Regions from separate parts of the Flavobacterium sp. T12S277 genome, predicted to be linked through region 1. Evidence: riboswitches for the same ligand, from Rfam matches in the RefSeq annotation. Region 1 holds a riboswitch; each other region holds the start of a gene.
What was found. A riboswitch is a leader RNA that binds a small molecule or an ion and turns the genes downstream of it on or off. The one in region 1 is predicted to bind cobalamin.
Positions count from the first base shown of each region.

Region 1 (7,114 bases):
AGGCGTAATTTCGACAGTGCCAATCGGAAAAACCATCATGCCTATTCCGACTTTAAAGAAGTACGGTGTAAAACTGATGACGGGTACCGACAGTATTGTAGACCACTGGATGCCTTTTGGAACCTGTGACATGCTGGAAAAAGCAAAATTATGCGCACAGCTTTATGGCTGGACCGATGAGTACAATTTGAGCCGTGCTTTGCATATTGCCACTACAAATGAGGTGTTGCCACTTAACGATGCAGGCGTACGTGTATGGCCGGCAGCCGGTGATGACGCTCATTTTATTTTGGTAAAAGCAAGCTGTTCGGCCGAAGCAGTAGCCCGTTTACCCAAAAGAGAAGGTGTGTTTTTCAACGGTAAAATCATAGCGGGACAGATTGCGGGTCTTTAAAAAGCTTTTAATCAAGTTGCCCATTGGCAGAAAATTTAGTAAAAGTACCCGAATAAGAAATTGTCAGAGGCATTTCTAATTTAAGTTATACCTATAAAAAAAACAATCAGTATGAAGTACGTACTGATTGTTTTTTGTTTAAAATCGATTTTGATCTTATGATTAGTAATACGGCATCATAAGAATATAGTGTAATGTTTTTGTATAGTATTTACCATTTGATGTACATACTGCCCCAGGAAAATCCTGCTCCAAAAGCTGTAATAACAATGTTATCTCCTTTTTTAAAATCTTTTTTGAAATCCCAAAGACATAGCGGAATAGTTGCTGCCGTAGTGTTACCGTATTTTTGAATGTTTACTTTAAACTTTTCAATAGGAATACCAACTTCTTCACTTACTGCCTGAATGATTCTTAAGTTTGCCTGATGTGGAATAACCCAGTCTATCATATCCGGAGTCAATGAAGCTTTTTCCATTAGCTCTTTAGAAGTACCACTCATGTTTCTCACCGCATGTTTAAAAACGGTTCTTCCTTCCTGATGTACAAAGTGTTGTTTGTTTTGAATGGTTTCTTCTGTTGTTGATAAAAGAGAACCTCCGGCACGTACAGAAAGGAATTCAGCACCTGTTCCGTCTGTTCTGAAAATGTTCTGCTGTATACCGTGTCCTTCCGTATTAGGCTGCAATAGTACCGCACCTGCACCATCACCAAATAAAATACAGCTGTTTCGGTCTTCATAGTTCACGATCGAACTCATTTTATCGGCTCCAACCACAATAACATTTTTGTATCTGCCGCTTTCAATAAAACTCGCGCCTACCGAAAGAGCGTACAAAAAGCCACTGCAGGCCGCGTTAAGGTCAAATCCCCAGGCATTTTTCAGGCCTGCTTTTTCGCATACCAAACTGGCAGCGGGAGTAAGAATATGGTCGGGTGTTGAAGTTGCCAGTATAAGGCAATCTACATCCAGAGGATTTATATCATAGTTTTCTACTAAGTCTTTAATGGCGAAAGAAGCCATATCTGAGGTTGCCAGTGCCGGGTCGTCCAGTATGCGTCTTTCTTTTATGCCTGTTCTTGATGTGATCCACTCATCTGTTGTATCTATTCTTTTTTCTAAATCAGTATTGCTTAAAACCGTTTCCGGTACATATCCTCCAATAGCAATAATGGAAGCTTTTGTTGTATTCATTGATTTTTTTGTTTCTCTTTTAGCGTTTTTTTTATTTTGACTTTCGGCCCAAAACCTTTCTCCAGTCCATTTTACAAGAGTTTTTCGAAGAATATGTAGTATGAGGGGCATCTTCAATTACAGGGGCGCAATTTAACAATTATAAAGATGCAAAAATCTCGGAATTTGTTAATTTACTTTTAATATTTCTGTTTCACTTCATTATTAATAAAATCAAATCCTATTTCGAATAATTTTGTCTCAGTTCTTCAATGTTTATGATAAAACAACCAAACTGAACTTCCAGTTTGTCGCAAAATTGTTTTTTTTGTTACGATTGAATTTTGAATAATATCAAAGAGTGTAATTTTTCTAATACTTATCATACAAAACCTGAAACACTTTTCTTTAGTTAATTATTGAGAGATAGTCACATTTATTGTCAAAACTGTAATATCATTAAATAATTCTTGTTTTTATAAAGATAACTCTATCTTTACGCCCAGATTTTGGTCTGTTTTTTCTTTAAGAGAAAACAGTTAAAAGGGAATCAGGTGTAAATCCTGAACAGACCCGCTACTGTAAGTTCTGTACAAGTCTTTAAACGTTACTCATGCCATTGTCTCGCTTTGCGGGATGAGAAGGCTGTTTAAAGATAGAACAAGTCAGGAGACCTGCCATAATCACATAGTTTAAGACTTTCGTGGAATAAAGTTGAACAACAATAAACAGGCCCGTTATTTTGTAACGGAACTCTATCTTATTGCGTTTTTGATTATTACATCCCGGAGTTTATTTAATTAAATCAGTGATGTGTAATACCAGAAAAATACTTTTATTCCTTATTCTATTATTTGCTCCTATTGTACTTCATGCTCAAACTACTAAAGACAGTTTGCGCGTTTTGAAAGAAGTATTGCTAAAGGCAAAACCCTATCAGGAAGTAATTCCCGTACAAAGTCTCTCGGGAACACTGCTCGAAAATTTAGCCAGTCATAATGTTGCCGATGCACTTCGCTATTTTGCTGGAGTACAAATCAAGGACTACGGTGGTTTGGGCGGACTCAAAACGGTCGATGTCCGCAATATGGGAACCCATCATGTAGGTGTTTTTTACGATGGGATTCAGTTGGGAAATGCGCAAAACGGAGTGACAGATCTCGGAAAATATTCGTTGGATGATATGGAATCGCTTACGATGTACAATGGTCAGAAAAGCGAAATATTCCAGTCGGCCAAAGACTTTGCAGCGGCTTCTACGATTTACCTGCGAACCAAACGTCCTGTTTTTGAGCGTAATAAAAAGACCAGCTTATTACTGCGCTATAAAACCATGTCGATCAACTATAATGATTTTTCTTTTAGATGGGAACAAAAACTAAGCGATAAAGTAAGTCTGAGTGCAAGTTCGGAGTACATAAAATCTAATGGCGCATACAAATTCAGATACAAAAGAAACAATCTCGACGGCACTGTGGCTTATGATACCTCAGCCACCAGACACAACAGTGATATAGAAGCATTCCGTTTTGAGTCAGGTCTTTACGGTAAAATTAAAAATGGTTCCTGGGATGCGAAAGTCTACTATTACGATTCTGAAAGAGGAGCTCCGGGAGCTATTGTAGAAAATAAGTTTTCGGATGGTTTCCGACAATACGACAAGAATTTTTTTACGCAGGGTACTTTTATAAAAGATTTTAGCGAAAAATATAAATTTCAGGCCAAGGCAAAATACGCCTATGATTACACCCATTACATAGCCAGAGATACCACTAATGTGCTCGGAGAAGTGGTTACCGAAGGAGCCCAATCTGACGACAGTTATTATCAGCAGGAATATTATTTCTCCGCAGTCAACCTGTACAAAATTTTATCCACCTGGGATGTTTCACTATCGACGGATTTTCAATACAACCGTTTAAATGCCAACAGAAGAGGTATCAAAACGCTGTTTTCTTATCCGGAGCGTTACACTGCTTTGTTTGCGTTGGCAAGTTCGTACCGACTGGACGGCTTTAAGGTTTTGGGCAGTGTGGTAGGTACGCACGTGCAGGAAGAAGTACGCTACAATGCAAAAGCTCCCGACAAAACAGAGTTTACGCCGGCATTATTTTTAGGTTACAGCCCCTTTAAAGCCTACGATTTTAATTTGAGAGCTTTTGCAAAACGTATGTTTCGAATGCCCACTTTTAATGATTTGTATTATACGATGGTTGGTTCCAGTACCTTGAGACCCGAATACATGAATCAGTATGATGCTGGATTTACCTACAACATACCGTTTGAAAGCGGTTTATTAGACCAGTTTTCTCTTCAGGTTGATGGTTATTACACCAATACCAAAGATAAAATTATCGCAGCCCCAACCGGAAATTTATTCCGCTGGATGATGACCAATATCGGGGAAGTGAAAGGGAAAGGAATAGAATCGGTTGTTCATATGAAAATGCACATCAACAAAGTAAATCTGAGCGCCCATTTGAGTTATACCTATTCAGAGAGTAGAGATTATACCAAGTTTGCCGGTTTGGAATTGTCGTCTTATGGAGATCAGATTCCTTATACTCCGTGGCACAGTGGATCCGGAATTTTAAATGCGGATTATAAGTCATGGAATTTTAACTACAGTTTTATTTACGTTGGAAAACGATACAATGGAAATGTAAACAACATCAGGATTAATGAAGTACAGCCCTGGTATACACACGATTTAGCCGTGCAGAAAAAGTTTTCATTTCAGGGCTATGAAGTAAAAGGGGCAATTGAATTAAACAATGCCCTCAACCAGCAGTACGAAGTCATTTACAACTATCCGATGCCGGGCCGTACACTAAAATTTATAATCAGCATTGCGTTATGAAAAAGAGAACTACCCAATTCCTGCTTACTTTATTTGTAGCCCTTCTTTTGGTTTCCTGCAGGGAAGAAGAAACTGTTTTTCCGTCTTCAGATAAAAGCGTAGCCGCGCCCAGAGGAGATGGCAATATAGAAGGATTTTATCTTTTAAACGAAGGCAATATGGGAATGAACCGTGCCAGTATTGATGTATTCAATTACAGAACCGGAAATTATACCACCGATATTTACTCAGAACGCAACCCAACAGTCGTAAAAGAGCTGGGTGACGTAGGGAATGATATTAAAATTTACGGAAACAAAGTGTATGCGGTAATCAACTGTTCCAATAAAGTGGAGGTGATTGACAAATGGACAGCCAAAAGAATTAAAAAAATAGACATTCCGAATTGTCGGTATGTCACTTTTTACAAAAACAAAGCCTATGTAAGTTCCTATTCAGGCCCCGTTGCCATTGATCCGAATGCCGAAATTGGATTTGTAGCCGAAATCGATACCACATCCTTAGAAATAAAACGGAAAGTAACAGTGGGCTATCAGCCGGAGCAAATGGTAGTGCATAACGGAAAATTGTATGTGGCAAATTCAGGAGGTTATCGAGTACCTAATTACGACCGGACCGTGTCGGTTATCGATCTTGAAACTTTTACCGAAATAAAAAAAATAGATGTGGGAATCAATCTCCATAGCATGCAGGTAGACAGTAGAGGAGATATTTATGTGAGTTCGCGAGGCGATTATTACAACACACCTTCCAATCTTTTTGTGATCGATACGAAAACAGACGAGAAGAAAATGCAGCTTAATATTCCGGTTTCGGCAACCTGTCTCGTCGATGATTTGCTTTATTTCTATAGTGTTTCGTGGAGTTATCTCACCAATAGCAATAAAGTTTCTTACGGAATATTAGATACAAAGACCAAAAAAGTCATTAACGATAAAATTATAACGGATGGTACCGACAAGCAGATCATGATTCCTTATGGTTTACAGGTGAATCCCGAAACAAAAGAAATATATGTTACCGATGCCCAAAACTATGTCGTAACAGGTTATATCTACTGTTTTACTCCCGAAGGAAAATTAAAATGGAAAACAACTGCCGGAAATATTCCTGCTCATATTGCTTTTATAACTAAAAAGTGAGAGGTGGGATGTGAAATGTGACACATTGCGCACCAGAAATTTAGTTTGCTGTACCTCAGCAATCCTACACGATTAAAAATTAAAAAAAATGAAAAGAACCCCTTTTGCACTTTTAAAATGCACACTAGTGTTAACCCTCTTACTGGGATTTATCTCCTGTGGAACGGATCGGGAAGAGGATTTGGGAAATGAAAACCCGGGAGAAACACTAAAAGAATCCTATACGATTGACCGCTTTAAAGTACTGAACATTGATCTGAAAATGTCTGCTAATTCAAAATTAACCTGGAGTATTAAAGATTCTGTTATTTCTGAAAGCCTTCAACTGGATTTTATTAGTCCGTATTTAAAGAGCTATCCCTTGACCTTAAAAGTGGAGACCAATGGAGTTGTAAAAACCTATCAGTCTTCGATCAATGTAACAAAAGAGACTGGAACTTATAACAAGTACATTTCTAATGTGTTTGATTTTCGTCCCGGAGTAGGGCAGTTTACTAATGAACTTCCGCTGTATGCATCCGGAAATACCGAAAGCAATCTGATTAATGCCGCTAAGAAATCGCTTGTAGGTTCAAACGCGTCAATGATTTCTTTAGGAGGGTTTGGAGGTTATGTTGTATTTGGTTTCGACCATACGATTCCAAACATGAATGGCCGCGATTTCAAAGTTCTCGGAAATGCTTTTTGGGCTAACGATGCTGCTGAAGGACGTTCAGGATCTTGCGAACCCGGAATTATTCAGGTGGCTTACGATAAAAATAAAAACGGAAAACCCGATGAAGACGAATGGTACGAAATAGCCGGAAGTGAATACTTTAAAAACACAACCCTGAAGAATTACAGTATCACCTATTTCAAGCCGGATCCGAACAAACAGCCTGTTGCAGGTCAGGATTTTTGGCAAACAGATGTACAGTACATTAAATGGGAGGACAATCAGGGAGGTTCAGGATACAAAACCAAAAATGGATTTCACGAACAAAGTTATTATCCACTATGGATTGCGGAGGCTTCCTATACGCTCAAAGGAACCAAAATTAAAGACAATTATTTCGATCAAAGCGGTACCGGAAGTTATTGGGTAGGCAAAGGCTTTGATTTTGGCTATGCTGATAATGCACCAAATGGAGACGAAGGCTCTAATATCGATATTTCCTGGGCGGTAGACAAAAGCGGAAAATATGTGAAACTTCCGGGAATCGACTTTGTTAAAATACACACCGCAATCAATCAGGAAGCAGGCTGGCTGGGAGAAGTTTCTACAGATGTAGCCGGGGCTTATGACTTATACCTTAAATAATAGAATTTAAATTAAATATAATATGAAGAAAAATTACTTGTTGTTGATGTTACTTTTTGCATTTTTTATGCGTGGACAGGTAATACCGGGAGACAGATTCTCTCGTGATAGTAAACAGAATGCGGCAGCAAAAAATTGGGCTGGTAAAAGTGTGGGGGTTGCGACAACTTTTGACGATATTCAGTATTGGGTAGGTACCGGTTCTAATAAAGCAGCATTTGTAGTGCAGTGGAATGATGGTAAA
Region 1 covers NZ_JBLYEG010000019.1:44,475-51,588, reverse strand. Annotated here, with positions in the region: gene ACN1CN_RS20730 (amidohydrolase) at 1-394, shown strand, start outside; gene ACN1CN_RS20725 (beta-ketoacyl-ACP synthase III) at 606-1,589, opposite strand; cobalamin riboswitch at 2,062-2,265, shown strand; gene ACN1CN_RS20720 (TonB-dependent receptor) at 2,380-4,428, shown strand; gene ACN1CN_RS20715 (YncE family protein) at 4,425-5,570, shown strand; gene ACN1CN_RS20710 (cell surface protein) at 5,659-6,870, shown strand; gene ACN1CN_RS20705 (DUF5074 domain-containing protein) at 6,893-7,114, shown strand, end outside.

Region 2 (7,114 bases), on a different contig from region 1:
CACTTTTGGCAGCTGACTCTTATACTTTAAATATGGCTTCCTATACCGGTACCAGTTTTGAAAGTAATGGAAAAACAGTTGCGTTGGTAAAAACAACTTTAGACGAAAATCCGGTTTTTATCAATAAGGTTATTACAGCCGGAGGTCATAAAATTGGTTACCTGATGTACAATGGTTTTTATGCCAATTATGATTCGCAGCTTAATGCAGCTTTTGGAGAACTAAAAGCACAAGGTGTTACCGATTTTGTTTTAGATTTAAGATACAACGGTGGTGGCTCGATACAAACGGCAACTCGTTTGGCTAGTATGATTACAGGGCAGTTTACCAATAAGGTTTTTTCGAAAGAGAGATGGAATGCAAAAATCAACGAATTCTATGAAAGTGAAGACCCTGAGTCATTGCTGAATAAATTTGTAGATAAAATTGATGGAACTGCAATTAACAGTTTGAACCTAACCAAAATTTATATTATCACAACAAGTGGTACGGCTTCTGCAAGTGAATTGGTGATCAATGGATTAGTACCTTATATTTCAGTAATTCAGGTAGGAGAGACTACTGTTGGGAAAAACGTAGGATCGGTAACCTTATACGATTCTCCAACTTTTGGAAAAACAAACAGAAATCCAAACCACAAGTATGCGATGCAGCCTTTGGTGTTGAAAATTGTGAATGCTGCTGATTTTGGAGAATACACAGACGGTTTAAAACCAACGTATGAAAAACTGGAGCGTATTACTAATTTAGGAGTTTTAGGAGATCCAACAGAGCCGCTGTTAAGTGTGGTGGTGTCTCAAATTACCGGAGTCAGCGCGAAAAAAACAGGCGAGGACAGTGGGGTAGCTTTGAAAGGCTTTACAGATGCTAAAGCAATGGACGGAATTAAAAATCAAATGTATCTTGAAAAAGCTCCCGAGGGACTTTTACGAGCATTGAAATAAAAAAAGGGGCAGTCTAAAGTATGAACTTTCTCTTATTATGTTATTGGTTTAAGTTTCTACTTTAGTTCGACGCGGATAAAACAGATTTACTTCGTAAAAACGCGGATAAAAACAGATTTTTTTCCTCATTTAAAAGTTTTTTTAATTTTTAGAATCCGCTTTTATCAGCGTCTTCGCGATAGCGAATCCGTCAAATCAGCGTTGAATTAAGACGTATAATTTTTGCCGATCAATAAACTGCTTTTGGATTATAATTCAATCTAAAATTATTTATAAAAACAAAAGAGGCTGTCCTTACTTTTCGGACAGCCTCTTTTTTTTGGTCAAAAACCAAAACTAATTCTAAAAATTAATCGTTGAAATAGAAACCGTTTGGTCCAACACCAACTGTTAATTCTTTTTGTAATGTTCCGCTCAAATTGTAGATGTAAGCTTTACTGTTTGATTTAAAATCACCTCCGTCAGCAATAAAAATTCTATCATCTTTTACTGTAAAACCATACATTTTTCCATAATCAGAAGTTGAAGTGTATTGGAAAATTGGAGTAGTGGAAGCCGTAGTTGCAGTATAATCTATTGCATAAACTGCCGTATTTAAGGTGTAGTATATTTTGTTGTTGTAAATATCTAAGTTTTTAACTCCGTCAAGTGACTCCGGGAAAGTGATTTTAGTGATAGAGTTGTCAGATAATTTTACTTTTACAATTTCGCTTCTTTCTCCATAAGAACTTCTGATTGCGTATAAAATACCATCTTTCTCTTCCATAGTATCTGCTCCAAAACCAATAGTTAGTGAAGTTTCCAATTTGTTTGTAGCCGGGTTAACCACAAGTAATTTGTCACTATTGTAAGGTTCTGTTACATAAAGCTTGTTGTTGTGAAGCTCGATATGGTTTGCAGTTGCATTTAATGGTATTGTCGTTTCTACTTTGTTGGTAGCTAAATTAATTACAGCGATAAAATCATCGGTGTTACCAGCCGGGTTTGTTTTAGACCAATACGTATTAGCATTCGTTACATAAGCTTTACCGTCTTTTACAACACCGTATCTTGGTGCGTTTAAACCAGTTTCAATTTTAGCTAATAGTTTAAAGCTATAACGGTCTACTACATTAATCACATTCGAACCACCAGCAATGATATAGGCCTTGTCTCCGTCAAAAAAGATGTTTTGAAGAAATTTTCCAACAAAATCAGTAGTGTTTACCGTTTTGTAAACATCTTTATTGAACGTATTTAAATCGTCAGAGATGAAAGAAACAGAACCACCGTCAGTAGAATTCCCTTCATTTAAGATGAAAATTCCATTATCATAAACTCCTTTAGGATTGTCGGAGTCGTCGTCATTAGAACAAGAAACAAAAAGCGATACGCTTAATGCCAATAAAAATAATCTAGTCAGTTTCATTATATTAAAATTTAAGGTTTAAGTACAGGTTGTAATTTCTTCCCGGCATTGGTCGGTGTTCCAGACTTTGATAAAATGTATTCCACACATTCAGCACCTGAATACCTACCCTGAAAGAAGATAAAAGTTTAAAATCGTAATCCAGGCCAACGTTTGAAACCGTATAAGCCGACACGATTTTTTCAGGATCATTGTCTGCCTGCGTGTATACAAAGCCATTATAGAGAAATTGATAATGGGCTGAAATGTTGTTTCTGGAGTAGGCAACGGCAGCAGTAACTTTATGAAAAGGAACAAAAAACAATTGCTTTTTGGTTTCGACATTTTCTGAAACTGTATAAGCATAAGTCGCATTAGCCGTCAGGTTGTTTTTGCCAAAACTCTTTTTCCAGCTCAACAGGGTTTCAGCTCCATAACTGTTCACTTTGTCTGTGTTTTGCGGCCTCCAAATCCCATTATTTCCGGGAACCCATTGCAATAGATCTTTTATTTTGATGTAATAAAAAGTCTGAGTCAAAGAAAAATTCTGAACGGTAAAAATATTTCCAATTTCTGCCTGATAAGAACTCTCCGGTTTTAAATCACGATTTCCGCCTTCTTCCCAATACAAATCATTAAAAGTTGGAATTCTGAAATTTCTGGATACATTCAATTTCAAATTATACAATTTCCCAAACTGATAAGAGGAACCCGCTGAGAATAGTACAGGAGATTTATAATTGTCTGTAAACTCTTTGCGAACCCCAAATTCGTTTTTCCAATTAGGGGAAGCCTCTTGTTTTATAAGTAAAGCTGCCGAACTTATTTCTCTCACATTATCTCCAAAACCACTTCCGTATCCTTTAGTTCGGTTGTAATCCAGAATACCATTTAGTTGTATGGATTTTAGCAATTGATAGCCCAGATCCGCTTTTGTAGTTAAGCTTTCTGTTTTTCCGTAGGTATAAATATTGCTGGAATTGTCGGCATAATATTTATAGTTTTCGAAAATATAGGCCGTTTTTAAATTGGTTTTGAACCTGCCAAAATCGCCATCGTACTCTAATAAGTTTCGATTAAAACCATTCACATATTTGCTTTTCGTTTCAGATTCAGAAACCAGTGAAGTATTTCGGTCTGTATTTGAAGTTTGGGTATATAATTTTAAACTGTTTTTGGCATTAATTTTATAACCTGCATTTGCATTTAGTGATATAACATCGTATTGACCGTTTTGATTCCAGCGCTGTTCGCCTTTCCAGTTGTATTGATTCAGGTACTTGTAATCGTTTGTCGAACTGTTTTTAGAGAAACCAATCTGAGCGCTCCATTTTTCGTTGGAGATATTGGTTTTATAATTAATTCCAATCGTATTAAAACTTCCGTAATCCAGTTTTAAAGTATTCTCAAATCGATTATAAAAGGCCAGATCGTTATTTAAATGCACCGTTCCTCCAACCGCTCCACTGCCGTAAATAACACTTCCTCCTCCTGCTTTTACGGTGATAGAATTATAATCGGAGCCGGGAATAGTATTAAAATCGGTACTTCCATTCATTTGAGAATTGATGTTGATTCCGTTCCAGATTACTGCAGTTTGTGATGATGTAGTACCTCTAAAGGATACGGTAGAAAGCATTCCACGACCGTATTCTTTAAAATAAATAGTCGAATTAAAGTTTAATAAATCAGTCAGTAAAGCCTCATTCTTACCAATAACAGAGTCATTTAGTTTTAAAACCGATTGCGAACTGGAGTATTTTTTAAGATTGGCGTCGGAAACGACAACATTTTTAAGTTTGGTAATAGAATCACTTTGCGCCGAGATAATCTGACACAAGCACAAGAAGTAAAAGACAAAAAGTTTTTTTAAAGCCATAATTTCTACACTCTTTTTCCCGAGAGCTCGATATTGGTTACAAAGGCAGGTCTCCTGGCTTGCGTCTTGTTGTTTACCTTCCCATTCGCCAGAGCGAGCAGTGGTTTTGTAGTTAACAACAAGCATTCTTTTCAGAACAAAGCTTACAGTTGCGGGTACAGCTCAAGATTTATTACTTGATTCCCTTTTAATGTGTATGAATGAACACAACCTTAATTTTGTGCAAAGATAAAGTTAAAATTATTGAATTTTCAAATTTGTTTTAGTTTTTAGAAGGAATTCTAAACAAATCGTAATTTAATACTCTATTTTAATAACCTGTCCGAAGGCTACTTTGTTGTTAAAGGCATCTTTCAGAGGCAATGCAGACTGATGGCATAAAATACTTCTGATGACACCCGCATGAGAGACAATTACTACAGGAGTGTTTTGAGCGTTTACAATGTACTCGTTTAAAAAGGCGCCCACCCTTTCATGAAGTGCTGTAAACGACTCGCCGTTGGGTACCTGTGTTGTGACAAAATCTTCCATCCACGGATTAAGCTGCTCCGATGGAATGGCCTCCCAGTTTTTCAGTTCCCAGTCGCCAAAATTCATTTCCATCAAACGGTCGTCTGTAACCATTGAAATGGGGTTTGTCTTATGCTGAATGTATTCGGCCAACTTAACACAGCGTGTTAATGGACTTGAAAAGAGCAGGGCTTCTGAGGGTAATTGCGAAACAATTTCTTCAAAAATAGTTTCAAACGGAACTGCCAAATCTACATCAGACTGGCCGTAGCAGATTCCTTTTTCGCAAGTGGTTTCGGTATGGCGAACTAGATAAACTTCCATATCAAAAGAATACTTAAATAATAGATTACTTCACAAACCTGTTGCGTGGCTCCCAGACAGTCACCTGTATAACCATCAATCCATTTTTGGAAATAACGGGCTAAGAAGTAACGCATAATAAATACCGGAAGTAGAGCTAAAAGGAATTTATACTGAAAATAAGAAAACACCAATAAAGGAATCAATCCGAAGAAAAAGGAACCGGTAATTTCTTTCCAACTGTGTTTTTTGGCTATAGGTTTACTTTTACTGGTAGCATCATCACGAGAATATTCATGAGTAAAAATGATTGATATTGCTGCCAGACGGCTTAAAGAATGAGCAGAAATAAACAAAAGAAAAATTAGAAAAATGTTAGTAGTGAAAAGAGTAACGGATTCAGAAAGTAGTTTGAATTTCAGTAAAAAAAGCATCACCAAACCAATTGCTCCATAGGCGCCAATTGCGCTGTCTTTCATAATAAGCAGGATTTTTTCTTTGGTCCAGCCGCCGCCAAAACCATCACAGACATCGGCAAAACCATCTTCATGGAAAGCTCCGGTTGTGAGTATCGAGGCAACTATTGCCAAAAGAACAGCAGTCTCCGTAGATAGAAAAAGCGAAGAAAGGTAGAAAGCCAAGAAGGAAATGCTCCCCACAATCCAACCTATAAAAGGAAAATAGCGTGTTGCCTTGTTTAAATAGTCGGGATCGTGATTGATGTTTTTAGGACAAGGGATTCTGGTGTAAAACATTAAACAGGTAAAGAAAATATGGAGTTCTTTTTTCATTTAAGAGAATTGATTAGGACAAAATTAAAGGATAAAACTGAAAACTGAGACCGAGACTGAGACTGAAACTGAAAACTATTTCCTACTGACTCCTGCGCTTTCAAAACTGGCCATTTCATTCAAAAAAACTTCGGCCGATTTAATAATTGGAAACGCAATCGCACAGCCTGTACCTTCGCCTAAACGTAAATCCAGATTTAAAATGGGCTTCGCTTCTAAATAATTCAATAATTTCTGATGTGCTTTTTCGGCGGAGCAATGGCAGAAGACAGCATTTTTATGAATGGCAGGATTTATTTTGGAAGCCACTAAAAAGGCTGCACTACAAATAAAACCATCAACCAAAAGAAGCATATTATGCTCAAAAGCAGTTAACATTCCGCTGGCAATCTGCATGATTTCAAAACCGCCAAAATAGGCCAGTTGCTGGTTTAATTCTGCCGGGCCTGTGTAGTTTTCAATGGCTTTTTGAAGCAGGTTTTGTTTTTGAAGTAATTTTTCGTTTTCAACACCTGTTCCTTTTCCCACACATTCTTCGATAGAAAATCCGGTAAGAAGACTCATCAATACGGAGGCAGTAGAGGTGTTTCCGATTCCCATTTCTCCAAAACCAATACAGTTTGAACCTTTTTTTGCGATAGCTTCAACAATTGATTTCCCTTTTTCGAAACACAATTGTAGTTCTGTTTCACTCATTGCCGGAAGGTGTAAAAAGGACTGGGTTCCTTTGGCTATTTTGGCATTAATCAGATTGGCATTTGTGGGGAAATCATAATTCACACCGGCATCTACGATCGATAGCTGAATGTCATTTTGCTTGCAGAAAACATTAATGGCAGCTCCTCCTTCGAGAAAATTACTGACCATCTGTCTCGTAACATCTTGCGGATAGGCGCTTACTCCATGATTGGCAATACCGTGATCCGCAGCAAAAACAACAATAGCTGGATTTATAATTTTGGGGTTTAAAGTTTCAAAAACAGTGGCCATCTGAAAAGCCAGAGTCTCGAGCGTTCCTAAAGCACCAATAGGCTTGGTTTTAGAATCTATTTTCTCCTGTAGCAGGGTACTGAAATTGCTCTTATTACTGTTTGTTGTTTCAAATTTTAAAGGAAAATGGGGAACCTGATTCTCAACGATGTTTTTAATTTCGGTACAATCCGGAGCTTCTGATTTATGTTTCCAGTGCAATTGCTGCAACATGGGTTGATTGTCGTAATTGGTCGCTGGTTTTCCAATACAGAAGTAGCCCAGTGGCTCTATGTTTTCGGGTAGATCAAGAATTTTTTTAAACTGATAA
Region 2 covers NZ_JBLYEG010000012.1:127,983-135,096, forward strand. Annotated here, with positions in the region: gene ACN1CN_RS17025 (S41 family peptidase) at 1-944, shown strand, start outside; gene ACN1CN_RS17030 (YncE family protein) at 1,294-2,352, opposite strand; gene ACN1CN_RS17035 (TonB-dependent receptor plug domain-containing protein) at 2,357-4,210, opposite strand; cobalamin riboswitch at 4,237-4,440, opposite strand; gene cobC (alpha-ribazole phosphatase) at 4,508-5,044, opposite strand; gene ACN1CN_RS17045 (adenosylcobinamide-GDP ribazoletransferase) at 5,029-5,814, opposite strand; gene cobT (nicotinate-nucleotide--dimethylbenzimidazole phosphoribosyltransferase) at 5,890-7,114, opposite strand, start outside.
Region 2: it holds a riboswitch for cobalamin, as region 1 does, so the genes downstream of both, ACN1CN_RS17035 (TonB-dependent receptor plug domain-containing protein) here and ACN1CN_RS20720 (TonB-dependent receptor) in region 1, are expected to answer to the same signal.

Region 3 (7,114 bases), on a different contig from region 1:
CTGTGTAGCTTGACCAATAAGCCACAATATAAGGGTCTCCTGTTGTTCCCGGAGTTCCAGCAGCAATGGTTGATGAAGTACCAAAACCACTTCCAGCCATAGTTCCCCACTGATTGGCAACCCATCCGTTAGATCCACCAGAACCTGCTCCTGAACCATAATTTGTAATATCATTTACATTTGATACAATAAAACCATCCCAATAGTTGTAACCTGATGATGTTCCGCTATGTGAAAATTTAAATATGTCAACTGTTAAATTGGTATTTGCCACATAGGTATTTTGCCAATACTTCCCTCCTGTTGTTGATGTTCCGCTAGTCAACAAAGAACTGGTCAGGTTAAGCGTAGAAGTTGTTCCTATCGAAGGATCGGTCACTGCACTTTTAGAAGTTGAGCCTGAGCTTTTTACTGCTGCGTTGCCGTTTTCGTTGTTTGAAAGGTTTTCATCATTGCTACAAGACGAAAGTCCCAGCATCAAACCTACTGTCAAAAAATAAAGTACTTTTTTCATTATTTATAAAATTTAGGATTAATATACTTGGTTAGTTAATAGAACAGTGTTGTTCAAATTTTTTGATTATTTGCCTGCCGCAAAATTTAAATCTTCAGCCTGTTTAAAAGAGTTGGTTACGAGGTCTAATGCCCCGATCTCTGTGAATGTAGGTACATATACTTTTACGAAGTCTATTCCCGGCAGCTGTACTTTAACGCCATTGCTGTCTACAGCCCAGCTGATATCTATAGAAGGATCTTTAATACCACCGTAACCCCATTCAAAAGTCCCTACATTGAAGGCTGTACCTTCTCCGTCACTAATGTCTTTTGTTGGTAAATTGATTTTTGTTCCTTTCAACGTATAAGAATCCCCAAGCCATTGCGGGTAATAGTTGTAACGTCTCCATTTTTTTGTTCTGGTAATAAAACCAGTCTCCTTTTTATTATTGGTCCATTTAAGATATTCCTTGTCAAACTGCCAATCCGATTTTCCTGCTACAGCAGTTTTGTTGACATCTGGCTTGTAATAGGTAATCTCATAGTTTTTTACTGTAGACGATTTATAATACTCACTTCCCGCTATTTCATACCACTCATTGTCTTCTGCAATGCCATTTTTATTTGCATCGTACGCAACAGCGATACTTACAGGAGAGAATTTTGAAGCGTTAGAGATCGCGTTCATCTGAACCGTGAAATCTCTTTTGCCATAAGCATTGATCACGGTATGGTCAAATTTTGTCACGATATATCCTCCAAAAGTCCCCAGATCAACCAGATTTCCGTCGGCAAGATTGGTTTGTGCATTTTCTATCGCTTCTGCTTTTGTTGCAAATTCAAAGCTGTCATTATTGTAATGCGGAGCCGGTACATAATCGATAATCGAAAAGGCTTTTGACGTGTAGACTTTACCCGTTTCGGCAACGGTTACTTTTGTCGATGCCTGTTTTATTACCTTGTTCAATGTTACCGTAAGCGCTACATCGTAACTCAAAGCTTTTGGTGCTATAAACTTTAAAGTCTTAGTATCGCCAATAACAGAGTCTTTAGCAACACCGTCTTTTCCTGTTACTTTTACAGTCCATTTGTACTGTGCAGCGGCACCGTTGGCATTTTCAATAACCACCTCCGGGTCAATAGCAACGACATTGTATCGTTCTGTCTTAAAATCGGCTTGCAGTTTTAAAGTAAGTGAAGGATCTTTAACCGGTTCGGGTTTAGGTTCTACTACTACAGGATCAGGTTTTGCATCATCGTTACTACAATTGTAAAAAACGCTAATAACCATTAGGCATAAAGTATATTTGATAAACTTTTTCATATTCTTATTCTCTTACTTTTTTAGATTGTACTTTTTTATGATCTGAAGATCAGCAGCTCCCGAGAATCGGGTTGCCATTGACGATTGCTGGTGGCAAAGTCCCATTGGCTCACTCACACAGTTCACCACTTTTATAAAATGAATTCCCGGAAGATTGGCTTTGTTGCCGTTTTTATCAACCGCCCAGTCAATATCAATATCCGGACTTTTAGCATTGACATACCCCCATTCCGGAGCATCGAAATTCCACAAAGTAGTTTGTCCGGGACGTACTGCCGCGAAATTTACATTTAACTTTGTTCCTTCATAAACAGCGGTAGTTTGAGTTACCCAGGATGGATAGTATTCTTTTTTAGTTTTTGATCTTGGTAAAAAGTAAGTCTGAGACTGGTTGTTTTCACAATAAAGGTGCTCACGGTCTAAAAAAGGATCATTTGGTCCGCTTACTACCACCTTTTTGCCTGCTGCTGGTTTCTGATAGGTTATTTTAAAATTCTTAATGGTATTTTCTTTGGCGTGCTGACTTCCTATAATCTCATACCATTCGTCATCATCAGGTTTCCCGTTTGCATTTTTGTCATAGGCTACATAAATCAATCCAGGAGCCGGCGGATTGGCTTTATCGGTCAGATCTGCGCCGTAAACTCTGAAATCTTTCTTTCCGGGAATATTAATCACCATATGATCAAACCCAACAGCGATCGAACCTCCAAAGCCTCCCAAGTCAATTGGATATCCTACACTGGTTTCATTTATCCTTCCCAATGCTACCTTCATAACATCAGCTTTCGCAAATCCGTCTTTGTACAAATCATTAGCAAACATACCCGGTGCCGGGCTAAAATCGAAAATACTTGTGATGTACGGATTGTAATTCTGAGCTTCATTTATTACATTCACAGTAGTCGCACTTGTTCCTTTTTTATCTCCTTCGGTAACATTTAACGTTAGCTCATAAGCTCCAGGATACAGGGCGATAAATCGTAAATCTTTGGCAGTCCCTACTACAGAATCTTTGGTTTGGTTGTAAGGATTTTTTTTAAGTACCCACTCATAACTAGGGTTAGTCGTTTCGGCAGAAGCGGTAATATTTAAAACATTAAAGGTAGCTACTTCAAATTTTCCCTGAAGTTTTACTGCTATTGGTATGACTAGTCCTTCTCCTGAATTGGCATCATTTTTATCGTCATCGCTGCATGCGGTAAATACCGATGCCAAAGCAAATAATAATAAATGGGCAAAGTTTTTTTTCATAATTCTGGTATAATAATTTAGTTTAATACATTTTTGATTGGCGTTATCGCGTTGAAATACTTTCTCCTGACAGATGCAAATCGGTTGCTCCCATGATTTCAGTCGAAGTTTCTCCCAGCCAGCCCGCCTGCTGATTAAGACCGTTGTATACTTTTACAAAATCGATCCCCGGAAGCATTACTTTGTTTCCATTTTTATCTATAGCCCAGTTGATGTCTATGGCTGAATCGTCATCCCCGTTTGGAGCATTATCAGCATATCCGTATAAAAAGGCATATTGCACAAAGTAACTTCCGGTTCCGCTTTCATCCACTGCGTTATCTGGTAGCCTTGTTCCTTTAAAAGTAATAGAAGCCTGATCTCTAAGCCATTTTGGCCAGTAATCTAAAGAATGATTGTAAGCGTTATTTTGGATCAGATAACCGCTTTTACCCTGATTGTCTTTCCAATAAATGTATTCCATATCAACAAAACCTACCGTACCTGTAGTTCCTCCCGGTACCGGTTTTTTGTTTGGATCTGGACGATAATAAGTAATTTCATAATGCTGAATCGTTTTAGACATTTTATGCACGCCTCCTTCTATTTCGTACCATTCATCGTCCGGAAGTCCGTTTTTATTTTTATCGTAAGCCACCATTATCACTCCTGCCTCACTGCTTCCGCCTCGCATTGTACTGTTCGAATTAGGGTTCGCTTCTGCCCAAAATGCATTGCCCAGAACTCTAAAATCGCGTTTGCCTTTGACGTTAACAATAGTATGATCAAACCCAAAAACAACATAACCACCAAAGGCTCCAAGCGAAACCAGATCTCCATTTTTCTTAGTCAGATAGGTATTGGCTCTTGATAAAATTCTTTCAGCAGTATCCCCGTCATTGGCAGCCGGAAGATCGTTTATAAACTGTCCCGGAGCGGGTTTAAACTCAAATACCTTTGCGATATAGGTTTTATACTCCTTCGTTTCTTTTGTTACTGTAATGACTGCTTTTTGCGTTTGTAAACTCCCTTTGTTATTTACCGTTACTGTTAATTCATAAACCCCGGTTTCTGCTGCGGCAAACAGCACTTCTTTTTCTGTCGTATTGGTTAGAGCATAGTTTTCGGACGTCGCTTTTGTAACACTCCAACTGTAGGTAGCTTCTGTAGCTGTATTTATAGTAGAATTTATAGCCAAGATTGCAAATCGCTGGGTGTTAAGAGTCAGATCAGAACTTACCGGGGGCGGATTGTTATCCTCTTTGGCAGCATTATCCTCAGAACAATTGGTTAAGCAGAGTGCCAGAATACAAAAGAATAAGAACCGGAAATATTGAGAAGTGTTGTAAAACATGTGGCATTATTTAAGTTGGGAGTTTCTAAGGCAATAAAAATTGAAGTAATTGAAGTGGGGTTTTCAATTTTAGTCTTCAACCGGATGCCGTACAAAATGCATCCCGTAGTTTTACGAAAGAGCTTTGTGTCCGGATTGATTTTTTATAACATTTACTTTCCGTGCAAAATGTTTTTAAAATGGAAGAACAGCGATGTAATACTCGCGACTGAAGTAAAGTAGAAACAAATGCAACAATAAATAAGAGTCCTTTTTCTGTATTATACATCACTAAATGAATTAAGTAAACTCCGGGATGTAATAATTAAAAAAGCAATAAGAGAGAATCCCGTCATAAAAAATGACAGGTCAGTTTATTGTTGTTCAACTTTATTCCACGAAAGTCTAAAACTATGTGATTGTGGCAGGTCTCCTGACTTGTTCCATCTTTAAAACAACCTTCTCATCCGCCGCGGCGAATAATGGCATGAGTAACGTTTAAAGACTTGAATAGAACTTACAGTAGCGGGTCTGTTCAGGATTTACACCTGATTCCCTTTTAACTGTTTTTTCTTAAGAAAAAACAGACCAAAATCTGGCGCAAATATATAACTATCTTTTACAATAGAGTAATTCTAAATAAAAAATTCCAAATCTCGAATCTCAAATTCCAAATTCCAAAAAACAAATTCCAAGTTTCAAGTTTCAAGTGCCAAATACGGCTCACTTCGGTACCAGGATTTGGAATTTATGAGTCACTCCTAAAATCATAGCTTTAAAAATAAGGATTTTTCTTATTCTTTTACTTGGCGCTTCCTGTTTAAATCGCGTAGTTGTACGCTAAAATCAGCAGTGTCAAATCCTTATTTTTATACCAGAATTCCGGATCTTATCACGATTCTAAACCATACCGGAAAACTTAAACCTAAAAATGAATTATAACCAAAACAGCCGAAAAAAGTGGGCCGTGCTTAATTTTTTATATTATGAAAAAAATATTTCAATCTAATGGATGTCCTGAAATAAAACTAGAATCGTCTATTCTGAACAACTTTGGTTTTATACCGCTTTATACTGAAGTTTTTCTGGATTTGCAAAATGGCAGGAACGAAGACAAACCTATCTTTACTACTCCAAAATATTTAACTGACGCTTCCATTCCTTTAACACCTGGCTTTCAACATCATGGCGGACTGCTCTTTTTTGAGCATTATTTGTCTTATGAAGCCATGGATGGAGGACTTGAACAAGCAAAGGCGGCAGCAAAGAAACTTTTGTTTAATTACACCATCATCAACAACTGTGATGGCAAAGACAATAAATTTAAAGGAATTGACCTTGGCCCAACTTTTATAGAAAGCAGAAAAATTGTTTTTTTCGTTACTTTAATCGATATCGTATGAGAACATTACACCTACTCGCGTTACTAGTCACCTCTTCTGTTCTGGCCCAATCGTATGACAAGACTGATTTGAAAAAAGTAGAATTACTTAACTCGTCTGCTTTGTCTCTATTAGATAATTCGGCAGCCATTATCACCTCAAATCCAAATGTCAAAGAATTCAATATTAATACAGAAAGCCTTGAAAGTATCTCGTTTGACGGGAATTTATTTTCAGCGAATATGAAAGGTCTTGAATACTATGGCTTAGGAAGCGGGACAGATAATATCAAGTCTTTTACGATGCAAAAAATACAAATGCCAACCGTTTCGGGAGCATACAATAAGAATGATTCAATTTCTAAAGTAGCAATCGGAATTAAGTTTAATGTTTTTACGCTGTATAATTCCTCATCTGAAGACATGAGAAAAAAATATAGTTCAATGCGGGCGGACATGCAAGATTTGAGTGCGATGGCTCGTGCCCAGTTACAGCAGGAAGGTTACGTAAGGGACACAACAGGAAACTACTATACGCGTTATGCACAAGTATTAAGGGAATTAACTGAAAAAGAGACCACAAACAAAGAAGTTGCTGCAAAAAATTTCGCAGACATCCTAAAAGCTCCCTTACTAACATTAGACATAGCATCGGCTTACAGTATGTTAATGCCTGCTAAAGATTTCAACAAGTCCCAATCAGGCCGCTTTGGTGCATGGTCTACACTTACCTTTACAATAGGCAAAGGAGATCAATCTTTAAAACTATACGGTTTTTGCAGATACATACAGGATAATACGGACTACGATACAAAAAACAACAGATTCACCAATCACACTAACTTTTTTGACGTAGGATCAAAAGCACAGTTTGACTGGAACAAAATCTCTGTAGGTTATGAATATATCAAACGAAATGGAGAAGGCAAGAATTACAGATCAGTTGGCTTTGTTCAGTATAAAGTATCCGACAACCTTTATGTAACGGGTGGATTTGGAAAGAATTTTGAATCTGCTTTAAATGATGAATCCGTTTCTTTGTTCGGCATCAGATGGGGAATTAATACTAAAGATAGCCGAGACTGGTAAAACAATAGTTAAATTCCAAACTACAAACTCCAAATTCCAAATTCCAAATTCCAAAACTTCTTAATCGAGCACTGGAATTTGGAATTTGAGATTTGGAATTTGAATCTACACTTTTTTTCGTTTCTTTAATACATTACTCACGATCATATAAATTGCAACTAACGCTAAAAAATGCAGTAAATAAGACTTAGATTCTCCTTTTTCATTTACAAAAGAAAAAACACGATTCCATCTTACCTTGTTGAATCCTTTTCCGTCT
Region 3 covers NZ_JBLYEG010000001.1:318,336-325,449, forward strand. Annotated here, with positions in the region: gene ACN1CN_RS01280 (DUF4465 domain-containing protein) at 1-514, opposite strand, end outside; gene ACN1CN_RS01285 (hypothetical protein) at 581-1,819, opposite strand; gene ACN1CN_RS01290 (hypothetical protein) at 1,832-3,073, opposite strand; gene ACN1CN_RS01295 (cell surface protein) at 3,117-4,406, opposite strand; cobalamin riboswitch at 4,791-4,993, opposite strand; gene ACN1CN_RS01300 (hypothetical protein) at 5,372-5,788, shown strand; gene ACN1CN_RS01305 (hypothetical protein) at 5,785-6,855, shown strand; gene lepB (signal peptidase I) at 6,961-7,114, opposite strand, start outside.
Region 3: it holds a riboswitch for cobalamin, as region 1 does, so the genes downstream of both, ACN1CN_RS01295 (cell surface protein) here and ACN1CN_RS20720 (TonB-dependent receptor) in region 1, are expected to answer to the same signal.